Regions from separate parts of the Pseudoalteromonas sp. MIP2626 genome, predicted to be linked through region 2. Evidence: predicted binding sites of a transcription regulator. Region 2 holds the regulator's gene; the other holds the start of a gene.
What was found. Region 2 encodes sigma-54, which starts transcription at its own class of promoters, with help from an activator protein. Its sites were predicted from a motif close to GTTGGCACGNNNNTNGNNT; they were not measured.

Region 1 (4,220 bases), on a different contig from region 2:
ACGTTAGAGCGAGGCGGCTGCGAAGTTAAAACGGCGCAATCATCGCTTGATATGACACTTAAAACGCGTGTCAAAGAAACATTGGATAGTTTTTTGCATAGCAGTAGTATCTAACTATTTTATTGGTCTGTTATGTCTGCTTTAGATGTTTCATTAAGCGAACGCTTATCTCAATACAAACAGCATATTAAACCGCCAACACTTGCTGTAGCGGGTATTTTAACGCGAGTAGTTGGCCTTACCCTTGAGGCTAAAGGCTTACGTGCGCCTGTAGGTAGCCAATGTAAAATAGAAACTATGAACGGCTTTGTTGATGCCGAAATAGTTGGTTTTAACGACCAAACTTTATATTTAATGCCAAACGATCATATATCGGGGGTGCTTCCTGGTGCTCGGGTGATCCCCCAACTTAACGACACAGGTTTACCTGTAGGCATGAGTTTGCTGGGCCGCGTAGTTGATGGCTTAGGTCGTCCTCTTGATGGTTTAGGTAAAATTAATGCCGAGCACTATCTTAAGTTTGCCCAAAAACCGATAAACCCTCTTTCAAGACGACCTATAAGCCAGCCTATGGATGTAGGCGTGCGTGCTATAAATTCAGTAATAACAGTAGGACAAGGCCAGCGAATGGGCTTGTTTGCAGGCTCGGGTGTAGGTAAGTCGGTACTGCTTGGTATGATGACTCGTGGTAGTGAAGCCGATGTTATTGTGGTGGGGCTGGTGGGCGAGCGTGGCCGTGAAGTAAAAGAATTTATTGAAGAAATACTTGGTGTTGAGGGGCGTAAACGCTCGGTGGTTGTAGCAGCACCGGCAGATTCTTCACCATTAATGCGTTTAAAAGGCTGCGAAAGTGCGGTGACTATTGCAGAGTACTTTCGCGATCAAGGGTTAAACGTTTTGTTATTGCTCGATTCGGTAACGCGTTATGCCATGGCGCAGCGTGAAATAGCACTTGCAGTAGGCGAGCCACCGGCGACTAAAGGCTACCCGCCTTCGGTGTTTGCAAAACTGCCAGCGCTGGTGGAGCGTGCCGGTAACGGCGGAGAAGGGCAAGGCTCTATTACTGCCTTTTTTACCGTACTAAGTGAAGGCGATGATATGCAAGACCCCATTGCCGATGCGGCGCGCGCCATACTCGACGGCCATATTGTACTTTCGCGGGAACTGGCCGACAGCGGTCATTATCCGGCAATTGATATAGAAAAATCCATTTCGCGAGTAATGCCGCAAGTGGTATCTGAGACGCACATGCAACAAGCGCGAGTGCTTAAGCAGGTGTACTCTATGTACCAGCAAAATAAAGACATGATCACCTTAGGTGCGTATCAAAAAGGGACAGATCAAATGCTTGATCAAGCCATAAATATGATGCCAAGAGTAAATGCCTTTTTACAGCAAGGCATGCGCGATGTAATTAGTTACGACGACGGCCTGCAAGGGCTAGCGCAGTTATTAGGGCAAGCATAATGGCTAAAAACAAACTGCATTTATTACTAAAAATTGAAAACGATAAAGAAGAAACGCTGCGGATGAGCTATTTGCAGGCGAATCAAAATTTGCAGGCAAACCAGCAAAAACTCCAAGGTTTAAATAACTTTAGATTGGAATACACCCAGCAATTACACATTAAAGGGCAGTCGGGCTTATCAAGTGCTGGGTTTAGTCAGTTTCATGCATTTATTGCTAAAATAGAAGAAGCAATTCGCCAACAAGCCAATACAGTAAACACTGCAAAACAAGTGGTTAGCCAGCGTAAAACCCTGTGGTTAAAGCAGCAAATTAAGGCTAAAGCAGTCGCTAAACTCATCGAAAAACAACAGTTAAAGGCCGATGTGCTAGTGGCTAAAAATGAGCAAAAAATGTTGGATGAATTTTCGGCTAATCAGTTTTTTCAACGACACAACAATCGACTTTAGTAACAACCGACTTTAATAAGTAGCGAGTACCTTAATCGCTTTAACAAAAACCGCTTTAGCAAAAGCTTGTACCTTATAAACAAAGGCACGTTAATTGCTTTGTTGTTAAGTGAACTATAATTTTAGGCATTATTGGGTGGTTTGTTGCCGCTTTATATTAGGTGATTTATGACGATTAATGATATTTCAATGTTAGCGGTATCTGAGCAAGACGCTTACTCTAATAAACAAACGAGTAACTCAAGACGTAATGATGACTCTGATACTGGTTTTTTTAATCAGTTAGAAGATGCCAATAAAGCGGCTTACAATAATAGCAGCAAAGCTAAAGCAGGCGCTAGCAATGCTAAGGCTGAGCAGCCTGAAACACAAGACGATGCTGTTTCGGGCGATAGTATGTTGGCGCAAATAAATGCTGCGCACACTATAGACACCTCAGTTAAAAAGAACGCTGATGCTAAAGCCGAGGCTTTAGGTGAAGACGCTAAGCAATTAAAAGGGAAGCCTGATGATCAGCTTGCCCCTATTGTAATTGCACCGCAAAAAGGTGTGTTTAGCGATGTTGCAGCAAGCGCTGAAGCGGCAAATGAAAAGTTAATGCCCTTATCGCAAGGTATGGCTACGGCAAATAATAAAGGCGATACAACAGCGCAAAAACAATCGGTAGATGCCGCAGTAATGAACTTGCTAAGCAAAGATAGCGAGGCAATTAAATCAGATCCGTTACTTGCTAAACTTACACCTGAGCAGCATGAGCAATTAACTACGCAGCTGCAGGCAAGTAGCAAACCCAATAGCAACGACAACCTCGCAACGTTAAAGCAAATGCTTACTCAATATGTTGTTGAAAGTGATAAAGCAAGCGCAGCAGACACGGCTAAACAGGCTTTAAATTCTCAAATAAATGCATTAACCACCCCAGAAAAACAAGCGCTACTGAGCCAGTTAAATAGCTATATTAAAAATGAGCAGCCACAAGGTGAGCAGCTAGCAAGTATTAAGCAAACAATTGCAGAGCTAAGCGCATCGATTGATAAAAAAGTATTAATATCTGCAGATGATAAAACAGCATTAAATGCGCTTAGCGATAAAGAACTCACTAAATCGTTAGAGTCATTGCAAAAAAATAACACTGAACAGTTATCACCCCGAGCAGCACAATTATTGACGCAAATTACCAGTACGGTAAATGGTTTAGGCCTATACGATAGTGTAGGGTATGAGCAAACTATAGTTGATATGCAAGCGTTGCAGGCTGGGCAATTACAAAGCACAGCGCAAGTTAAACAAGCAAGCTTGGACCCAGGTGTTATGCAAGCGCTTAATATTATAAAAAGTGACGCGGCAAAAATGTTGCAAGAGCGAGTGAGCTCTATGCTTAGCATAAATAATAAAGTAGCAGAAATTCGTCTCGACCCACCAGAAATGGGCAGTATGCAAATTCGCATCAGAAGCGATGCAGAGCAAGCACAAATAAACTTTGTAGTACAAAACCAGCAAGCTAAAGAAGCGCTTGAACAATCGCTTCCGCGCTTACGCGAAATGCTTGCCCAGCAAGGTATAGATTTAGGCGAAAGTACTATTTCTTATGGTGAGCCTGGAGGGCAAGGAGCAGAGCAAAATGATGACAACGATAGTCGTCGTTTAGCTAATAATGAATTGACTACTGATGAAAACGATGAGCAAATTAATACACAAATACCAAGTTCTCGACAACAAACGTCATCATCAATAGATTACTATGCCTAAGTACTGCTATTATAATAACTAAAACAAGCAAGTACCTTTGCTAATAAAGGAAATGTCATGGCTGAAGAGACTAATTTAGAAATAGAAGAAACAGGTAACAGCAAAAAGAAACTCATAGTAATTATTGCAGCTGTATTGCTTGTTATTGTTGCAGCTGTTGTTGGTTATTTTTTGCTTTCGGGCTCAGACACGCCAGCGGAAACGTTAAATGATGAAGCCGCTACAGCACAGCAAGCAAGCTCTTCTACAGGCTCATCGGCCAAAATAGGCAGCGCACTTTATGTTGCAATGCCAAGACCTTTTGTATTTAACATACCGGGCTCTAGTCGCGATAGAATTGTGCAAATTAAAGTGGAATTATTAGTGCGCGGCGAATCAAACGAAGAAACCGCTAAAAAACATATTCCACTAATAGAAAGTACATTATTAAGTATATTTTCTATGACCACGGCTGACGAACTAAGCACCAGTGTAGGTAAAGAAAACTTACGCTTTGCAGCACTAGAAAAAGTACAAGCTAGCTTAATGGACGTTGAAGGCAGTAAAGTAATTGAG
Region 2 (4,220 bases):
AAACTAGCTTAAGGTTTCACTAACCCTATATTTTAGCTCGTTTACTTGGTTTAAATAAAGTGCCTACTATTCTTGTTCGTTAAAGCGCTGCGCTATTAATTGGCCAACGGCATGTAAAGCATGCTCTGCATCGGGTCCTTCGCACACTACTTTTACTTCTTTACCTTGGCTACTTTCTAGTAACATTAAAGCCAGTACGCTATCGCCAGCGGCTTCTTTTTCATCTTGAAATAAGGTAATAGATGCGTCAAATTGTACCGCTAATTGTGCTAATACGGTAGCAGCTCTAGCATGCAGGCCTAGCTTGTTTTTTATTAAAAATGTATTTTCTAAGCGCATAAGATACTCTACTTAAGCTGAACAGATGATTATTTAAATTGAATTATTTTTCTTGCTCGCGATGGCGAATTTTTACATTAGGGTGAGACATAGCAAAGCTTTCACCAATTGTTTGCGCTAAATAAACTGAGCGGTGCTGACCACCAGTACAACCAATAGCAATGGTTAAATAACTGCGATTATTACGCTCTAGGTGTGGTAACCACGTTTGTACAAAGGTTTGAATTTGCCAAGTGAATTTTTGCACAATACTATGACTAGCTAAATAATCTTTTACTGGTTGATCTAATCCAGTTAAAGGCTTGAGCTCCGGTTCCCAGTGTGGGTTTGGTAAAAAACGCGCATCAAAAACATAATCAGCACCTTTGGGAATACCATGCTTAAAGCCAAACGACTCAAAGGTAATGATAAGCTGTTTGTCTTTTTTACCGAGTATGGTTTCACGCATAGATTCAGCAAGTTGATGCACACTTAAATCGGTTGTATCAATGACATGATCAGCCCGCGTTACGAGTACATCGAGTAATTCTTTTTCCTTTTTTATTGCTAAATCTAGCGGTAGCGAATCAATCGAAAGCGGGTGCAAACGACGCGTTTCTGAATAACGGCGGATTAACGTTTGATCGTCGCTATCTAAATAAAATAACGTTGGTTTAGCAAAGTCGGGCAAGTACTCAAGAATATCGTTAAACTGCTGCTGATCTTTAGGCAGGTTACGCACGTCTATACTAACGGCTATTTTATCGTAGTTATCAGAGACACTGCGCACTAATGAAGGCAGCAAATTTACCGGAATATTATCTACACAATAGTAACCTAAATCTTCTACAACACGTAAAGCAACTGACTTACCAGAACCTGATCGGCCACTTATAATAATTAATTCCATTTACCACCCCTTTATTAGTAACTAGGATTGATCCAAAATAACTTGGTATAACGCTTCATCAGACTTTGCCGCACGCAATTGCTTACAAAACTCTTTATCGTTTAGTTTATCAGCTATTGTGGCTAGTGTTTTCAAGTGCTGCTGGTTATCGCCATCGGGCACTATAAGCGCAACAAAAATATCAACTGGACGATTATCAATTGCATCAAAATTAATAGCGGTTTCGCTTATTAAAATTAAGGCAAGAGGCTCTTGTGCCCCGCTCATACGGCCATGTGGAATTGCTATTCCTCGGCCAATACCGGTACTACCTAGCTTTTCTCTTGCCAATAAAGCAGTGAGAATATCTTGCTGAGGTAAATACGGCATTTTTTTATGCGCGAGTTCACTGATGAATTCTAAAATTCTTTTTTTACTATTAAAAAGGACCACAGCTTTGCTGCAGTCCTGGCATATAAGTGAGCTTAATTTCATAGTGTTAGTGTCGAGCAAACTTCTCTTTGTGTTTAATTACTTGACGATCGAGTTTGTCAATCAACGAGTCAATGGCAGCGTACATATCTTGGTGTTCGGTCGATGCAAATAGCTCAGCGCCACTTACAAAAATTGTTGCTTCAGCTTTTTGACTTAATTTTTCTACATCGAGAATAACATGCACATTAGTTATGTGATCTGAGTGTCTTTGCAGCTTTGCAAATTTATTATTTACATAGTCTCTTAATGAGTCTGTAATGTCTACATGACGACCAGTTAAGTTTAGTTGCATCAGCATTTTCCTCTTTGTTGTACGTCTTAAATCAAGCTTTTACGTTGATTCGACGGGGGAATAGCCAGAGATTCGCGATATTTTGCAATTGTCCGTCTAGCTACTTTAATTCCTTGCTCAGCCAATATATCTGCAATCTTGCTATCACTCAATGGTTTGGCTAAGTTTTCTGCAGCTATCAACTTTTTAATCAGGGCACGTATGGCAGTTGATGAACATTCGCCACCATTTTCGGTGCTTACATGGCTTGAAAAAAAGTACTTAAGCTCAAAAATGCCACGTGGAGTGTGCATATATTTTTGCGTAGTGACCCGTGAAATAGTCGACTCGTGCATTTCAACTATTTCGGCAACATCGTTTAATACCATAGGTTTCATGGCTTCTGGGCCATGTTCAAAAAACGCTTGTTGCTGCTTAACAATACAATTAGTTACTTTCAGGAGTGTTTCGTTTCTACTTTCTAGGCTTTTAATAAACCATTTAGCTTCTTGTAAGTGCGAGCGAATAAATTGGCTGTCACCGCTGGATTTTACTGTACGAGACATAGCCGCATATTGGCTGTTAACACGTATTTTTGGCATGCTATCTGGGTTTAGCTCTACCACCCAGCGGCCTTTTATTTTTTTAACAGACACGTCAGGTATAACGTATTCAGACTCTTCTCTGACAATAGTATCCGCAGGCTTAGGATTAAGCGTATGAATAAGTGTCATTATTTCTTTAAGCTCTTCTTCTTTGAGCTTAGTTTTTTTCATTAACGTACGATAGTCGCGAGCAGCGAGTAAATCGATATGATCAGTTAACACCATTTTTGTTTCGTTAATATAAGGGGTGTCTTTATCAAATTGATTTAATTGAATGCATAAGCATTCTTGCAAGCTGCGAGCTGCAATACCAACAGGATCAAATAATTGAATGCGCTTTAGCACTGCTTCTATTTCATCTAGTTCTACTTCGTGTTCGTCGTCAGTTTCTTGGTTAAAGCTTGCTAAAAGGTCTTCGCAACTGAGGGTTAAAATACCAGAGTCATCTACGGCTTCAACGATAGCTATGGCAATAGCTTCGTCGGTAGGGCTAAAAGGGGTGAGCTGTAATTGCCACATTAAGTATTCATGCAGGGTTTCGGTTGATGCACCTTGATAAATAGATTCATCTTCAGGCATTGGCCCTGATGAAGAGGCAGGCGCTGCGCTCATATATTCATCCCATGATACATCCATGGCCATGTCGTCGCTTATGGTGTCTTTATTTAGTGCTTCACCGCTATCTTGCTCATACTCGCTTGGGGTGTCGTCAGCAGAGGCGCTAACAGTAATGTCATCTGCTTTTTGCTCGTTTTTACCTGCTGATTCTTCCGTGTAATCTTGTTCATCAACTTCAAGTAATGGGTTGCTATCAAGTGCTTCTTGTATTTCTTGCTGGAGATCCAAGGTACTAAGCTGCAATAAGCGAATAGCCTGTTGCAGTTGCGGAGTCATTGTAAGTTGCTGGCCCATGCGCAGCTGTAATGATTGCCTCATTTATCTCTAACAATCCTTATAAATTGATATGATTAATCTTAGCAGATGCTTATAGTAATAACATAAATATTACAGTTTGAACTGCTCGCCTAAATAAACATCACGTACTGTTTTATCGTTTAATACAAATTCAGGAGTACCAGATGCAATTAGCTCCCCATGAGAAACAATGTAGGCTTTTTCACAAACATCAAGGGTTTCCCTTACATTGTGGTCGGTAATTAGTACGCCAATACCACGATTTTTAAGGTGTTCTATAATTTTTTTAATATCGAGTACTGAAATAGGATCCACGCCAGCAAAGGGCTCATCAAGCAATATAAATTTAGGATCTGCAGCTAAAGCACGTGCTATTTCTACGCGGCGACGTTCACCACCAGATAGCGCCATACCTAAGCTGTCGCGAATATGTTGCAGGCTAAATTCGTCCAATAAACTATTTAGGGTTTCTTCCCTGGCTTGTTTATTTAGTTGCTTACGCGTTTCTAAAATAGCCATTAAATTTTGATACACAGTGAGCTTTCTAAAAATAGAAGATTCTTGTGGTAAATAACCAATACCTAAACGAGCACGGCTGTGCATAGGAAGTAAGGTAATATCGTTATCATCAATTAATATTTTACCTTTGTCGCTAGGTACTAAGCCTACAATCATGTAAAAGGTAGTGGTTTTACCTGCGCCATTTGGGCCAAGTAAACCAACAATG

Region 1: the regulator sigma-54 is predicted to act here: its motif matches at 1,998-2,016, upstream of HC000_RS05040 (flagellar hook-length control protein FliK).

What each region holds. Positions count from the first base shown of each region.
Region 1 covers NZ_JAATTW010000005.1:80,288-84,507, forward strand. Annotated here, with positions in the region: gene fliH (flagellar assembly protein FliH) at 1-114, shown strand, start outside; gene fliI (flagellar protein export ATPase FliI) at 133-1,467, shown strand; gene fliJ (flagellar export protein FliJ) at 1,467-1,916, shown strand; gene HC000_RS05040 (flagellar hook-length control protein FliK) at 2,085-3,665, shown strand; gene fliL (flagellar basal body-associated protein FliL) at 3,723-4,220, shown strand, end outside.
Region 2 covers NZ_JAATTW010000003.1:136,727-140,946, forward strand. Annotated here, with positions in the region: gene HC000_RS03420 (HPr family phosphocarrier protein) at 67-339, opposite strand; gene rapZ (RNase adapter RapZ) at 383-1,228, opposite strand; gene ptsN (PTS IIA-like nitrogen regulatory protein PtsN) at 1,250-1,702, opposite strand; gene hpf (ribosome hibernation promoting factor) at 1,707-1,994, opposite strand; gene HC000_RS03440 (RNA polymerase factor sigma-54) at 2,021-3,514, opposite strand; gene lptB (LPS export ABC transporter ATP-binding protein) at 3,584-4,220, opposite strand, start outside.